DNA from 4 places in the Candidatus Thiodiazotropha sp. AKAK3 genome. Region 2 is predicted to be linked to each of the others. Evidence: predicted binding sites of a transcription regulator. Region 2 holds the regulator's gene; each other region holds the start of a gene.

Region 1 (4,068 bases), on a different contig from region 2:
TGAATGATGTCGCAATTTCCAAAGCGATCATTTCTATGGGGAGGAATTTATTACTTGATGTACTGGCTGAAGGTGTGGAAACCGAGGAGCAACATCAATTCCTGATTGAGCAGGGTTGTCGTGTTGGGCAGGGCTTTCTTTTCGCACGACCAATGCCTTCAGATGACCTGGAAAAATACCTGAAGAATATAGCTCAGTCCGCTGCAGGCTCATAAAATCAACTTAAGTTAATCCTTGGGCTATTATTTTTAAACGCAAACATTCCCGTTCAATTAACCACGACCACTATTGCGATAGTTGATTAATCTCACTTGATTACACATATCGAGTAAGTGTTGAGAGATACAAAGCACTATACAGCTGAGGATGAGGGGCAGAGGAAAACAGAAATCATCAGTGTGGTAAGTAAAAGCAGGGTGAGTAGCTCTCCTCTCTCCTTAGCTGGAGTGGGCCGGAGAAGGGGGCTCATCAATGCCATCATCGACATCAATAATCAGCATAACAAAGATTGTTTGGCGCACACCCTCTCCCCAACCCCTCTCCCATCAAGGGAGAGGGGCTCTTACACCTCTTCTTCTGGAATAAAGGCGCGATCGTGAAGCATACACCATCACACCCGAAGAAAGAGAGCAGTTGCAGAGAGGGAATATGCCTCCACTACCCAATAGCTGTGACGCTTTGCAGGATCAGAGGTTTCTATTCGGAAGTTTTTACAGCGCCAGCAGGAGATCCCTTGATGTGATTAAAAAGAGAAGATGTGGCTGATCATGTTCCTTTGCTGCAACCCTCTGCCAGTGGATGAAGTTTGCTGCACGGATACCGGATCTCTGAAAAAAACTTCTTTATGCGCCGCCAGGCTCACCAGTAAATTCTACCAGCAGGTCTTCATCAGTAACCACAGTCTGGCAGGCGAGACGAAAGGTTGGGGGTATGTCTTTTACATTCGCACGCTCTTCCTCATGCTTTGGTAGCTTGCCGATTGACTTCAGAACTGTTCTCTCTTTATCTGTCAGCATTGCCCCTTTGATGTGATCTCCATCAAGATGGGTAATCTTTACCAGGCATGAGCCACACTCTCCATCCTGACACTCGAATGGAATTTTAATGTTGTTTTCCTTTGCTACTGCGAGCAAGGTATCGCGTTTACCTGCAATAGCAGAGACTTTCTTGTTTTTTCCCATAATGGGAGAGGAGAAATATATTGTGGCCATTGTGTGCTCCACCTGTGTTGATGACTTAAAAAAAGGATAGTTACTTTGTCCATAGTCAGACATTCAGTCTGCTAGCGGCATACGCTAACTGTTTGGACATGGCGCATCATACGTAAAATAAATGCCTCATGGATAGCACTATTTTTTTTGCACCAAGATAAAGCTTAAGCGGTGTTGAGTTATAGTAATTATAAATATTTCATGCACCAGTAAGATGCGTTTTATCTATATAAATAGTCTGTAAAATAATATTTGCACCATTATGAGGCTTGTGTCCTTTTTTTGATTCAATAGCTTTAATCTTTGCGCACTAATTTGTATCTTATCTGGAAAGCGTGTCACTCTGTTTTTACAATAAAATAGCTTTGGAGTCATCAATGGCCTGGTTATGGTTGTTAGCTGCGGGATTATTTGAAATATTTTTCGCCGTTTTTTTAAAACTGTCGGATGGCTTTACCAAGCCTGGCTATACGATATTGTTTGCTCTGTCTGCATTGCTCTCTTTTTATGCTTTAACAAAGGCAATGCAAATCATTCCAATTGGGACAGCTTACGCGGTGTGGACAGGAATTGGTGCTGTTGGGGTGGTTGTGCTTGGAGCCATACTTTTTTCTGAGCCACTGACGGGGATGAGGCTCTTTTTTATATCAACATTGATCGGTTCGATTATTGGCTTAAAGTTTGTCTCTTGAGGGTGTCGGGAGGATGATTGAATCAGGACTATCAATAACTGCACTTCAACCTTTTCCCATTGATAGGTATAAGCGAATTTCCTGCAAAGTCATTAAAACCAGTGCTCGTGCCCATCGGGCTCGTATTGTAGGGTGGGGTCCAGCCCCACCAATAGCAGTTAAGTGAGCGCCATGGGTCTTAGATTCACAAAATGTTGGAATATCTTGATTCACCTTCTGATTCAGCGCTCTGTTTGATTTCATCGAGTTTTCTGAAAACTTCCATGCTGTTCTCTTCCATCGTTTTAAGCGCGTTCATCAGTGCGCTGTAATCTCGTTCACTCTGAAGGAGTTTGAAAATATCATGTGTCGTTTTATGAACAATCTCATGGGGTTGTTCCAGCGCTTTGTAATAGGGTGAGGATGAGAAAAACTCATCACCTTCGCCTTCGTAGTACCACTTACCGAGTCTGCAGTTGTGGTGATCGACAAATTCAAATGCAGCTTCGCCGTGATTGATTGAGAGATAGGTGTTTACCTTCCACAACATATGGTCCAGCTTTGCCAGCCCCATAAAAACACTGTCAGTTGTTGCCGATATATCACCAAAGTAGCCTTTAACCTCTTCATTGATGTTTTTGAGGTTCTCTTCGAACCCTTTTACCTTGCCCTGGACATCGTCAATACACTCGATCAGTCGGGTTGAGTCACCACCAACAGATTCCACGTTTTGTTGCATGGATTGGATTACATCGTTGGTGTCACTGATTGCTGATTGTGTCTTGTCTGCAAGACCTCGTACTTCATCAGCAACTACGGCAAAACCTCGTCCCTGCTCTCCAGCTCGCGCTGCTTCAATAGCTGCATTCAAAGCGAGGAGATTGGTCTGCTCTGCAATGCCCCTTATAAATGCCAGAATTGAGCTGATTTCAGTGGCGCGGGAAGACATGTTTTTTACAGAGCCTTCTGCATGAGTAGAGAGTCTGGAGAGGTCATCCAATGCCTCTGTGATATGAGATATATCAGTTGTCAGACCTGTAAAATGTGAGCGCACATTCGTAGCACAGCTTAAGGTGTGTTTTGCTGATACGACTGAATCGGCCAGGTCGGATTGAATAATACCCAAGCCAGCTTTCATCTGCGAGTTTTCGAAGGTCATCAACTCATTGAGTTGAGACTCCCCGGATGAGTGCTGTTGAAGTGAGGTTAGGGTTTCAGACTGCCTGTCCAGTTGTTCCTCAAGTGCTGCAGCTTTCTCCCTCAGTTTATTATTTTCCGACTCAAGCTCTACAATGTGAGCCTTATCCTTCCTATTGAACCATCCCATACTGGTATCTCCATGCCGATCCATTTAGAGTTAGATATAGATAGCGTCAGTTTTCTTGATAGCTTTAGCAGGGATATTTGGCTGCGCCTGGCCAGATCTTCAGACTACGATGGCCAGACCCAGTTTAGAATATTCGGTTCAGCCCGTTCAGGGCAGCCACACGATAAGCTTCTGCCATAGTTGGGTAGTTGAATGTGGTTTCTGCGAAATAGAGCAGACTGTTGGCTTCCCCGGGTTGAGCCATGATGGCCTGCCCTATGTGAACAATCTCGGAAGCCTGTTCGCCAAAACAGTGGATGCCAAGGATTTCCAGGGTTTCACGATGAAACAACAGCTTCAGCATACCCACATCATGACCGGTAATCTGCGCCCGCGCGATGGTGCGGAAACTGGCCTGGCCTACCTCATAAGGGATCTTGCTGGCAGTGAGTTCCCGTTCGGTCCGGCCAAGAGAACTGATCTCAGGCAGGGTATAGATTCCAGTTGGAAAGTCATCGATGAGTTGCCAGTCTGCGCTACCGGTAGCTATCTGGGCACCAACAAAACGACCCTGATCGTAACTGGCACTGGCCAGGGCAGGGGGGCCCACCACATCACCCACAGCATAGATATGGGGTAGTGAGGTGGCATAGGTTTTATCGATTTCGATCTGGCCACGATGGTTTACAGTGACTCCTATCTCTTCCAGTCCCATCTGTTCAGTATTACCACTGCGTCCGTTGGCCCAGAGTAGAACATCGGTCTTGAATTTTTTACCCGACTTACAGTGCAGAACGACCCCGTCATCCATTGGTTCAACCTGCTCGTACTCCTCGTCGTGGCGAATCACGGTTCCCTGGTTACGCAGGTGGTAACTCAG
Region 2 (4,068 bases):
AGATGTCACCAGCAGAAAATGCAGGATTGATTCATGCATTTAGTGAGCTGGCCAATGATGTGGACATATTGCTGATCGATACTGCAGCAGGTATTTCTGATTTGGTAATCAGCTTTAGCAGGGCGGCTCAGGAGCAGATTGTGGTTGTCTGTGACGAGCCAGCATCAATTACAGATGCCTATGCCATAATTAAACTATTAAATCGAGAGCATGGTATCAGTCGTTTTCGTATACTGGCCAATATGGTCAAAACTGTTCAGGAAGGACGCGATCTGTACAACAAGATGTGTCGGGTTACTGATCAGTATCTGGATGTTATGCTCAGCTACATGGGCAGTATTCCGTATGATGAGCAGCTCAGGAAAGCGGTGAAGAGTCAAAAACCGGTGGTTGAGGCCTTTCCGAGATCGAGAGTAGCGCAGGCGTTCAAGAATTTAGCCAAGAAGGCCGATAACTGGCCTGTACCAACTGGAGTCAGTGGTGATCTGCAGTTTTTTGTCGAACGCCTGATCCAATTTTCAAGCCAATATGGGGAGTAATGACGGTGAACGGTTTAGCGACATACACCGCCGTGCAAAAGCAGCAGAGCTACAATGACTTGGTTAACCAGCATGCAGGGCTGGTCAAAAGGATCGCCTATCATTTGATGAACCGATTGCCACCTAATGTGCAATCGGATGATCTGATCCAGGCAGGTATGCTGGGTTTGCTGGAAGCAAGCAAAAACTATGATCCCACTCAGGGTGCCAGTTTTGAGACCTATGCGGGTATCCGCATCAGGGGTGCCATGCTGGATGAGATCAGGCGTAGTGATTGGACACCACGTTCTGTGCATCGTAAGGCACGCATGGTGGCCGAGGCGATGCGAGAAATCGAAAACACCGAGGGTCGAGATGCTCGGGATATCGAGGTGGCGCAGGCGCTTGAGATGAGCCTGGAGGATTATCATCAGATCCTGCAGGACTCAACCGGATGCCGGATATTCAGTCTGGATGAATTGACAGCAGTCAGTGATGGCTTTCCGGCTTCCCGTGAAGGCCCGATGGACAGCCCCTTTGAGGGTTTGCAGAAGGATGCCTTCAAGAAGGCGCTGGCTGAGGCTATAGCCAGTTTACCTGAACGGGAGCGATTGGTGATCGCTATGTATTATGACGATGAAATGAATCTTCGGGAGATCGGGCATGTGTTGGGTGTCAGTGAATCTCGGGTCTGCCAGATACACAGTCAGGCAACCTTGCGATTGCGCTCTAGACTGACAGAATGGCTCTCACTAGTGCACGAAGAAGAGTAGTAATTGGTTGGCCTGTAGATGCCGTGATTGGAGATGACCGGTAAAAATACAGGAGGGAGTAAGCATTGGACAAAAATATGAAGATCCTCATTGTGGATGATTTCTCCACAATGCGGCGAATTATCAAAAACTTGCTGAGAGACTTGGGTTTCAACAATACCCAGGAGGCAGACGATGGCTTGACTGCATTGCCCATGTTGCAGAGCGGGAATTTCGATTTTCTCGTCTCAGACTGGAATATGCCTGGCATGACGGGTATCGATCTACTGAAGGCTGTGCGAGCAGATGAGAAATTGGCTAGCCTGCCAGTTCTTCTAGTGACAGCTGAGTCTAAACGCGAGCAGATTATTGAGGCAGCCCAGGCAGGCGTCAACGGTTATGTTGTAAAGCCCTTTACCGCAACCACCCTGGAAGAGAAGATCGGTAAGATCTTTGAACGCGTGGGTTAACCTTTTTTCTCCGGGAGTTTCTCACTATGGGGCAACAACAGGATAACCAGCTGCGTTTAGATACAGCCAAAGCGTTGGTCAGCAGTTTGGAATCAGGCGATGAAGAGGAGTCTGAAAGGCTGATCGCAGCACTGACCACTCCTACAAATAATGATCAACTGTTTCTTGAAGTCGGTCGTTTGACACGCGAGCTGCATGATGCGATCAATGGGTTTCTACTCGATGCGCGCATCAACGATATGACCAGTTTTGAAATACCTGATGCCAAAGAACGGCTCAGTTATGTCATTACAATGACTGAGCAATCTGCGGATCGTACCCTGACAGCGGTTGAAAAGAGTATGCCGTTGGTTGAAGGCATTGAATCCCAATCCGCTGAATTATTGGAGCAGTGGGAGCGATTGCGTTCTCGTATGCTGAATAAGGATGACTTTAAGGATCTGAGTCTTTCTTTGTCTGAATATCTCGCCAAATCTAAAGAAGATGCCGCCAGTCTGCATAAAAACCTCTCTGACGTGCTAATGGCTCAGGACTTTCAGGATCTCACCGGCCAGATTATCCGTAAGGTGATCACACTGGTTCACGATGTTGAAGAGAAATTGGTAATGTTGGTCCGCATTACGGGCGATAAGTTTGACGAAGGGAGCGAAAAGAAGAGTAACGAAGAGTTGGCCGGTCCGGCGATTCCAGGTCTCGATCAAGGGGATCAAGTGACCAGTCAGGATGACGTGGATGATCTGCTCTCCAGCCTTGGATTTTAGTTATTCAGGTTTAGACCGATATATCAGTCAATAAGAATGGCAATATTCGGTAGTGTTACCGGGAGTGTTAGATGAGCATCGATGTCAACGACGAAATCCTTCAGGATTTTTTGGTCGAGGCAGGAGAAATTCTTGAGCTGCTTAGTGAGCAGTTGGTCGACCTTGAGCAGCAACCTGACGATTTTGATCTGCTCAACGCCGTTTTTCGTGGTTTCCATACCATCAAGGGTGGCGCAGGCTTTCTCACCATTGATCCATTGGTTGAGGTTTGTCACCGCGCAGAAGACGTATTTAATATCCTGCGCCAAGGTCAGCGCAGTGTAGGGCCGGATTTAATGGATTCGGTGCTTGAAGTGCTGGATGTCGTGAATGCGATGTTCAATGATGTGCGCCAGGGGGTCATGCCCGATCATGCCGAACCCAGTCTCATTCAACGCCTGAATACATTTGCTGTGCCCGAAGGTGAGGAAGAGGTTGAGGAGGAAGCTGTCGAGGCGGTTGAAGAGCCGGCGCAGGCTGATTCCGAGGCAGAGACGGAAGATCTGAGTGAAAACGAATTCGAAGAGCTTCTTGATGCCATCCAGGAACCAGCTGAGACTACTGCCGCAAGTGACAATATCTCTGAGGATGAATTTGAATCGCTATTGGATGATCTCCACGGTAAGGGGAAGTTTACCGGTAAACCTAAAGCAGATGAAAAGAGTCAGAAAGCTGATTCGGATGATATTTCAGAAGATGAGTTCGAGAATATCCTTGATCAGATCCATGGCAAGGGCAAATTCGATCCCAATAAAGTAGCAGACAGTGAGCCAGAGAAGAAAAAAGCGGCAGGAAATGCCAGCGATGATATCTCTGAGGATGAGTTTGAGAATATTCTCGACCAGATTCACGGCTCGGGTAAATTCGATCCGAAAAAGGTAAAGCAGGAGGCCCCTGCAGCACCAAAGGCAAAACCTGCAGCGAAAAAGAAAGCTGTGGCGAAAAAGAAAGTTGCAGCGGCTAAAAAAGCACCTGCTCCAAAAGAGGCTCCCAAGCCTGCTGCCAAGTCCGAGCCCAAAGCTGCTGCAGAAAAGAAAGCGAAAGCTTCCGCAAAACCTGCTGCAAAAGGGGCTAAGCCTCCACAGGCAAACAAACCACCGGCAGAGACATCTGTTCGGGTGGATACCCAACGCCTCGACGATATTATGAATATGGTCGGTGAGCTTGTTCTGGTTCGTAATCGCCTGGCGACGTTGAAAGCGACTTTGAATGATGAACAAGTATCGAACGCAGTGGGTAATCTCGATGTGGTGACCTCGGATCTGCAACTGGCAGTGATGAAAACCCGCATGCAGCCGATCAAAAAAGTTTTCGGTCGTTTTCCCCGTGTTGTGCGGGATCTGGCTCGTAGCCTTAAAAAAGAGATCGACCTGGAGATGCAGGGTGAAGATACCGATCTGGATAAGAACCTGGTCGAGGCGTTAGCCGATCCCCTGGTGCATCTGGTGAGAAATTCAGTCGACCATGGTATCGAACAGCCGGAAGAACGTGAGCAAAAAGGAAAGCCCAGACGGGGTACCGTGGTACT
Region 3 (4,068 bases), on a different contig from region 2:
CCCTGTATCTCGTGGGTCGCTTCCTGAGTCCTCTGGGCGAGATTGCGTACCTCATCAGCAACCACAGCAAAACCTCGTCCCTGTTCACCAGCCCGAGCTGCCTCGATTGCTGCATTCAGGGCCAGCAGATTCGTCTGTTCCGCAATGGCAGTTATCGATTCAGAAACCTGGCCGATATTTTGAGTTCCCTCAGCCAGTCGTTTGACCACATCTGCTGCGTCATCGACACGTTTGGCCAGTCGGATAATTGAATTGGATACCTGGGTAACCACTTCGCCGCCTGCACTGGCATTGTTCTTGGCATCAGCAGCGGCCTGTTCAGCGCCTGCCGCATTGTGAGCCACCCGTTCTGCAGCAACAGTAAGCTCACCAATGGCTACTGTCAGCTGCTCCGTCTCTTTCTCCTGCTCATCGACACCATCTCGGGTAACCTTGGTCACCTGCGCCATTCTCTCTGCTGAACTGGCCAAGCCATCCATAGTATGGGCCAAATCATTGATGGTCGGTTGGAATTGGCCAAGCATACTGTTCACCGCTTCCCCAACTTCCCGAAACTCATCATTTGCTCCCAAGGTAACTCTTGGACGGAGATCAGAATCTGCACCTACCTGGTCCATAGTCTGTTTTAAACCATGCAGTGGTTTAATCACGACCTTGCGCACAATCACACTGATTATGAAGAGCCCTATTATCAAGACAAGAAAATTGATTCCAGCGCCTACTAACAGTTCATGATCAATCGCCTTATCACGCTCTCCCATGGAAAAACTGAGTCGCCCTGCTCCCAGAATAGTCCCTTCCGGCAATTGGTGGCAGGTCAGACAATTAGTACCATTTCGGTCAGAAACTGCAGCGAAAGGCTCGATGATGGTTAAAATCCTTTCACCCTTCACCTCTTTAACTTCGATAATCTGCTCACCATTCAAGGCGCGCCGATCGAGATCATCGAGGGGTTTTTCATGATCGAAGCCGACGCCGAATGTCTTGTTTACAGCCTCAGCACGCAACATTCGAACTTCAATCACACCATCGCGTTTTTGAATTTTATCCCGCAGTAGTTCCCGGTTACCCATGGTACCGGTAAACATCATTGCGTTCAGACTATCCAGGTAACCATGCAGAACATCAAAAATCTGATGTTCCGATAGACTCAAAAGCCTGTCCTTTTGCTGTTGAGCCGAATAAATGGTTACTACTGACATGATTAAGATGAATATCAACGCCATTGGCGTGACTATCTTCCACTGCACAGAAATATGTTTAGCCATTGCTCAACCCAGAATATTTAAACTGTTTAACTACTGGATAATATTTCGGCAAATAGTGCAGACACTTGAATTTTAATCCTAAATATCTTTCCGTTGTAGCTGTTAAAATCCTAAAGAATCTTCAATTTCTCCCGACAAATAGATTGTCACAACTAAATCCAGGCAGTTTAGAGGAACCTCCTGAGAGAGTTTCCCCTTATAACTGGGAAAATTTGACAGAACTGCCTAAGTAAATGATTCTGGAGATATCCGATGCGCAAATTCGCATATGCTTTAATCGTAGCCGCTGCTGTAGCAACACCCTCTGCTTATGCAAGTGAAATGTTGGCAATGCAGTCCGGATGCTCAGGCTGCCATAAAGTGGATGCAAAACTGGTTGGCCCGGCATTCAAGGATGTCGCCGCAAAATACGCTGGCGACGCTGGAGCGGTTGACCGACTGACCAACAAGGTCAAATCCGGGAGCAAACCTGGTGAAGCCCTGGTATGGGGCACTGCAATGATGCCTCCCAGCCCAGCCAGCGAAGATAAGATAAAAGGTGTGATTGAATGGATCATGACATTGAAATAGAAGAAGTGGTTCAGTTTGAATAACGGTTTTTTCTGACGCCACTTCCTGAGCTAGAATATAAAATAAATGACAGAAGTCGAATTAAACCTTGGTTGGCAATTTTCAGGTAGTCCTGCAAACCAATAGTACTTTGCCAAGGCCTACAATAAGCATAATTCTTAAGGAGTTCTCTATGTTCAGACCTAAAACACTGGTTTTGTTATCAACCCTTTCAACTCTATTGCTGGTGGGTTGTAGTGCCGGACCGGCACCGGTCAGTTTTAAATCTGAAATCAAGCCAATAATCGATAAATATTGTACTGAGTGTCATTTGGCTGGTGGTGCCGGCGCAGAAGCGAGTGGCTTTATCACCCAAGACTATGCCAGCATGATGAAAGGAACTAAGTTTGGGCCTGTAGTTGTTGCGGGAGATCCTCTCTCCAGTTCATTTTATCGTCTCGTTTCTGGCAAAGTGGATCCATCAATACGTATGCCCCATGGTAAGGAAGCCCTCTCAGAAGCTGAGATCACAAAAATTGAGCACTGGATAAGTCAGGGCGCGAAAGACAACTGATCCTCGCCCTTTTAGATACTATGTAGATAAGAATACACCAAAGCCCGTAAACCTTGAGTCACTCATGGTTTACGGGCTTTTTGTTTTTTGCGACGCTTGCAGATAGCTTCATAATGTATTGACGATCCCCCCTTTGTTATGATGGTTTTTAATCGTTATCATGCACCCTGAATAATAAACCCCCTGTTGAATCGGCAATGGCTCAGGCCTTTTCCAACACATAACCGCTTTCGAACCGTTAAACATGAGGATGTTATGAAAAAAATCTATAAATCACTGATAGTATCCCTGACTTTTCTTTTTGCAGTGACCACCGATGTGTGGGCTGAACCAGTAAAGGTTTTAATGAAGACCTCGATGGGAGATATCACACTTTCACTGAATCAGGATAAAGCGCCTGGAACAGTGGAAAATTTTAAGCAGTACATCCAGGAGGGCTTCTTTGACGGGACTATCTTCCACCGTGTTATTAAAGATTTCATGATTCAGGGTGGTGGTTTCACCGCCGACATGGAGAAAAAAGAGACCCGGAGCCCAATTAAAAATGAAGCTAAAAACGGCCTGAAAAACAAAAAAGGCACAATCGCCATGGCCCGTACTTCAGCACCCCACTCTGCCACCGCCCAGTTCTTCATCAATCACAAAGACAACAGCTTCCTCGACTATCCCAGCCGTGATGGTTGGGGTTATGCTGTATTTGGCGAAGTCACCCAGGGTATGGATGTGGTCGACAAGATCGCTGAGCAGCCAACAGGGGTAAGCAGTGGCATGCGGGATGTACCCAATAGTACGGTTACCATCGAAAAAGTCAGCATCATCGAGTGAAATGCTACTGACCAATCAACCATAAGAAACTGACAGGAAAACTGATGATCACATTAACAACTAACCTAGGCCCTATCCAAATCGAACTGGACGAAGAGAAAGCGCCCAAAACCTGCGAAAATTTCAAACAATACGTACAGGACGGATTCTTTGACGGCACAATTTTTCACCGCGTGATCGATAATTTCATGATCCAGGGTGGCGGCTTTCTTCCAGGAATGGTCCAGAAAGAGACCAGAGATCCGATTGAGAATGAAGCTAAAAACGGACTCTCCAATGAAACTGGCACTATCGCCATGGCAAGAACCATGGAGCCTCATTCCGCAACGGCTCAATTCTTTATCAATGTTGCAAACAATAAGTTTCTCGATCATCCAGGTCAGGATGGCTGGGGCTACTGTGTCTTCGGCAAAGTAGTCGCAGGCATGGATCTGGTGACCCAGATGAAAGGCACGGCCACTACTACCCAGGCAGGACATCAGGACGTGCCTGTGGAAGATATCATCATTGAGAAGGCTGAAATCACAGAGTGACCCATCAGCTCTTTATCTCTGATCTGCACCTGTCCGCCGAAGGGGCGGGCAGGCTGCAACTCTTCAACCATTTTCTCGAATCGAGAGCCCCCCAAGCTGACTGCCTCTATATTCTTGGTGACCTGTTTGACGCCTGGCTGGGAGACGACGTTCAACAGCCCATTCTGACTGAGGTCAAACAGGCGCTTAAACGACTCGCAGATGCTGGAACCCAATTGAACGTGATGCACGGTAATCGGGATTTTCTGATCGGTGAAGGATTCTGTGATGAAACCGGCGCGACGCTGATATCAGACCCCTGCCTGGTTAATCTCAACGG
Region 4 (4,068 bases), on a different contig from region 2:
GGAAGAATGCTTCCGTCAAGGATAACCGCGTCATCCCAGGTAAAAAAACCACTGCCGGTCTCGCCATTGGTCCCTGTCAGGGTGAAATTTTGCCTCATTTCCACTGCATTTGCACTCGCACAGACAAGCAGAAACAGTACAGCGGGTAACAGGCGGAACAGGGTAACTCTTGTCATCATTTCTCCAGATTTAGGCTGAGGATCTGTGTTTTAGTAGGCTTCCTTTCTAAATTCCATTTGGGCACTTAGCGCCTAAAAATCACATCATGTGACGGTCTCTATCCCTTACCACGTCAAGTATAGTGCTTTTGGCTGTGCGAGGTCACGTTGGATTCCTCCAAATGACTAAATTTAATTAGAAAATAGCTGAAACAGTCGATGATGAAGCTCAGAATTAGTGTTTCGTTGGTATCTTGCTTCTAAAATAGACGATTTCTGCGATTAAGGGCACCTTATATCGAGCGGGGGTGCGAAAGTCTGCTAGTGGGCCGCTATGCCTTTCCAAGTGATTTCGAGCTGGTGGTTGGGCGGGACTCTCCAGCCGGACCATAGGTCTTGTCACTATTTGCACAACCTCGCAGAATATCCAGAGCTTGTGCGACCTGATGTTGATTCAGTTGCACTGCCCCCCCATTGATCTCATTCTGTTTCTGACACGCTTCCAGCAGTGATGAGAATTGACGCCAGAGTTGATCCAACTGATCACTGTTCTGGCACTGCTGAATAAACGCTTTATTTCCCTTTCGGTCAGAACTATATCCTTGGGAAACCAGCAGCTGATTGTGCTGTGAGACGCTCTTTTCTACTTCTAAGAGCAACTGCTTTTTTTGTTCGGTCAACTCTTCCAGTGCTTTTGAAGGGGGGGCTTTTAAAAGTTCAAATTCCCGCTTCAGTAACTCAAGCAGGCTATTAGTCTGCTCAATTTCGCTATTCAGGAGCTTGCTAAAAGTAGTTTGATGTTGAGTATTGTTTGGCATATCGGTTAAGGAAGAGAGAGTTCCATAGCCAGCATTTTATCGGCTGCTGTTTTAGGGTCGATAGTAAAACTTCCATTCGCAAGGGCTTGTTGTACGGCTTCGACCTTCTGTGCATCAACAATCGGCATATTGGCGATTCTTCCCTCAAGTTCCTGTAGTTTTCCGGCATCACCGGTAAGATCGAGGCGATCGCCGCCTGAGGTTGCTGCAGCTGCTGACGGGGCTTTGCTTCCGCCGGCCTTCCCCGAGCTTTGTGTCTTGCCACTTTTGCCGCTCTTGCCCGTTCCTTTCAGATTCCGGCTTGAAAGACTATTGATTTGAATGGGCATCGTGCTACCTCAATGAGATGTATACAAAGCTAATATCGTCTTATGTTAATGCAACTTAAATCATAGATCGAATTTCTGTGTAACAGACTTCAGTCGACCATCACCAATCCCTTCGATACAACTCGTGCCTCAATCTTCTTCTTTGACTTGCTGTTCACTACCGTAATCAGATCTCCAGGGTTGCCTTGTTTAATGGCTTTGCCTTGCATTCGCACCTGGATACCACCAGAGCCTGCCAGAATGGTTACCTGGTCTCCCCGTTTTATGGTTTTTCTTACCACCAGCATCGATGGGGTGACAACCTGGCCTCTGCGCAGAGTTCGCTTCAGGGTCTGTCCCACCACTTCGTCAACAGACTCAAAATATCCGCGGAGCAGGTGGCTGGTATCGGATATTTTTATTTTAAGATCTTTACTGTCGATCGCCTCTCCTCTGGGCAGGTCTCTGACGGCAAAGACGACCGGGGCCTGAATGCCTACATTGGCAGATATATAGAGTGACCAGGGGGCAGGGGAGGTACATCTGACGCCTACAGAGGTGCGTCCCAGCTTGACGCCACCAGGGGGGCTGAAAGCCTCCAGAGGAGTTTCACATTGCTTTAATTTGAGTCGATGATCCAAGGAGGAGATTTTTATGGTTGCTCCTGCCACATCCTGGGTCAGAGTCGATTGTAAGTAGTCTCTGGCTGCATCAGCAATGGATTGATGGGACTGATGTTCATTATCCGTGGGCTGGGCAGAGGCAGATCCTGCCAGGAGCAGTCCCAGCAGTATTCTGAGTCCTAGTGCTTTCGGATTGATCATTCTGTATCTCCACCTATTTGCCAATAAACTATGCAAGCAATGTGCCGTGGATAAATGGATCTGGCTGTTGAATTTATTAAGCCTAAAGGTCGAGGCCTGCAAGCCGCCATACCTATTGATGAAATTCAATATATATCACTAGATTGAGGTGTCAGAGAATGGCGTCAATGTTAGACAGTGTTGACCAAAGAACCAAGCTGGCTGGACAGAATCGTCTTGAATTACTGCTGTTTCGTCTATCAGGGCGTCAGATTTTTGGCATTAACGTCTTCAAGGTGAAGGAGGTGGTTCAGTGTCCACCTCTAACTGCACTGCCTGGTTCCCATGAGAATATAAGGGGAGTCGCCTCAATACGTGGCAACAACATCCCGGTCATGGATCTTTGTCATGCCATTGGCGGACCGAAGATGGGCAATGCCAAAGACTATTTTATTATCATCACCGAATACAACCGGCGGTTGCTGGCCTTCCTTGTCGGTAACGTGGAGCGAATTGTCAATACCCATTGGGAGGATATACTCCCTCCACCACAAGGGGTGGGTCGGAACAGTTATATGACTGCAGTCACCGAAATTGAAGGTGATTTGATAGAGATAATCGATGTTGAAAAGGTGTTGAGTGAAGTTTTGGGGATTGATGAAGAGATCACCAAGCCGATAGACGTAGAAGGTGCGGATGTTACAGCCTTTAAAGTCTTGGTTGTGGATGACTCGATGGTAGCTCGTAATCAGATCAAGAAGGTGCTTGAAGAGATCGGGCTGGAGGCGATCCTTGCAAAGGATGGCAAAGAGGCTTTGAAGCACCTTGAAAGCTGGTCTGAAGAGGGTAAGGTGAGTGACTGGCTGGCGATGGTGATTTCGGATATTGAGATGCCAAAGATGGATGGTTACTCCCTGGTGAGCGCAATTCGAGAAAATCCGAAGCTGACTGACCTGTATGTTATTCTTCACTCTTCATTAAGTGGTGTATTCAATGAGAGTATGGTTAAAAAGGTTGGAGCCAACCATTTTCTCGCTAAGTTTATGCCGGACGAGTTGGTTTCAACAGTAACTAAGCGTCTGAAAGATATTTCTTAAACGCTAGCCTTATTCATACAGCTGAATAACAAGATACTACTATGTACAACCGAACAGCGGCTATTTCGCCGGCAGATTATGAGGCGTTTAAGAATTTTCTGCAGCAGGCGTGCGGAATCCTGCTGGGAAATGGCAAAGAGTACCTTGTTTCTAGCCGTTTAGGTGGCGTTATGAAGGAGGCAGGAGTTGCCTCTCTCGGTGAACTGCTGAAACAGATCAAATCACCTATTCATTCCCGATTGAAGGTTAAAGTCATCGATGCCATGACAACCAATGAAACCTTTTGGTTTCGGGATATCGGACACTATATTCTGATGAAGGAGACAATCCTTCCCGATCTGAATCAGCAACGGGGTGGTGCGATACGCATCTGGTCAGCTGCCTGTTCCAGTGGTCAGGAACCCTATAACATCAGTATGATTGCAGATGAATATCAGGCAATGAAAGGGCAGGCTCGACAGGTTCAAATTCAGGCCACTGATATCTCCAGTAAAGTTTTAGATGAGGCCAGAGCTGGTGTCTACTGTGGTCTGTCTGTTGAGCGCGGCTTAACTGCCGAACAGAAAAGTCGCTTTTTCACCCCTCAAGGTGATTGTATTGAGGTCAAACCGGAGATCAAACGCCGGGTCAGTTTCAGGCCAATGAATCTGGCTGACAACTATCAGGTGATGGGGCGTTTCGATGTGATTTTCTGTCGCAATGTTCTGATCTATTTTTCCAATGAACTGAAAAAAGATATCGTTAATCGCATGGCTGATATTCTCAATCCTGGGGGATATCTTTTTCTCGGCTCCACAGAATCTATCAATCAATTAACCAATCGGTTTGAGATGAAGGTAGGTCATGGGGGCATCTCATACAGGCTTAAGTCCTAGTGTGGTGCG

What was found. Region 2 encodes FliA, which starts transcription of late flagellar genes. Its sites were predicted from a motif close to GCTAAAGTTNNNNNNNNNNCNGCCGATA; they were not measured.
Region 1: a site for FliA is predicted at 3,251-3,278, ahead of AC4IE7_RS08085 (methyl-accepting chemotaxis protein). Genes of this name have one in related genera too.
Region 3: a site for FliA is predicted at 1,312-1,339, ahead of AC4IE7_RS01950 (methyl-accepting chemotaxis protein). Genes of this name have one in related genera too.
Region 4: a site for FliA is predicted at 2,190-2,217, ahead of AC4IE7_RS01200 (chemotaxis protein CheV). Genes of this name have one in related genera too.

What each region holds. Positions count from the first base shown of each region.
Region 1 covers NZ_JBSYOQ010000042.1:75,789-79,856, reverse strand. Annotated here, with positions in the region: gene AC4IE7_RS08100 (sensor domain-containing protein) at 1-215, shown strand, start outside; gene AC4IE7_RS08095 (2Fe-2S iron-sulfur cluster-binding protein) at 843-1,211, opposite strand; gene AC4IE7_RS08090 (DMT family transporter) at 1,589-1,903, shown strand; gene AC4IE7_RS08085 (methyl-accepting chemotaxis protein) at 2,088-3,209, opposite strand; gene sthA (Si-specific NAD(P)(+) transhydrogenase) at 3,334-4,068, opposite strand, start outside.
Region 2 covers NZ_JBSYOQ010000025.1:3,538-7,605, forward strand. Annotated here, with positions in the region: gene AC4IE7_RS04445 (MinD/ParA family ATP-binding protein) at 1-539, shown strand, start outside; gene AC4IE7_RS04450 (RNA polymerase sigma factor FliA) at 545-1,291, shown strand; gene cheY (chemotaxis response regulator CheY) at 1,369-1,740, shown strand; gene AC4IE7_RS04460 (protein phosphatase CheZ) at 1,767-2,501, shown strand; gene AC4IE7_RS04465 (chemotaxis protein CheA) at 2,573-4,068, shown strand, end outside.
Region 3 covers NZ_JBSYOQ010000017.1:526-4,593, reverse strand. Annotated here, with positions in the region: gene AC4IE7_RS01950 (methyl-accepting chemotaxis protein) at 1-1,268, opposite strand, end outside; gene AC4IE7_RS01945 (c-type cytochrome) at 1,521-1,838, shown strand; gene AC4IE7_RS01940 (c-type cytochrome domain-containing protein) at 2,011-2,391, shown strand; gene AC4IE7_RS01935 (peptidylprolyl isomerase) at 2,647-3,216, shown strand; gene AC4IE7_RS01930 (peptidylprolyl isomerase) at 3,261-3,749, shown strand; gene AC4IE7_RS01925 (UDP-2,3-diacylglucosamine diphosphatase) at 3,746-4,068, shown strand, end outside.
Region 4 covers NZ_JBSYOQ010000013.1:172-4,239, reverse strand. Annotated here, with positions in the region: gene AC4IE7_RS01220 (hypothetical protein) at 1-176, opposite strand, end outside; gene AC4IE7_RS01215 (flagella synthesis protein FlgN) at 491-976, opposite strand; gene flgM (flagellar biosynthesis anti-sigma factor FlgM) at 982-1,305, opposite strand; gene flgA (flagellar basal body P-ring formation chaperone FlgA) at 1,395-2,108, opposite strand; gene AC4IE7_RS01200 (chemotaxis protein CheV) at 2,267-3,184, shown strand; gene AC4IE7_RS01195 (CheR family methyltransferase) at 3,226-4,059, shown strand.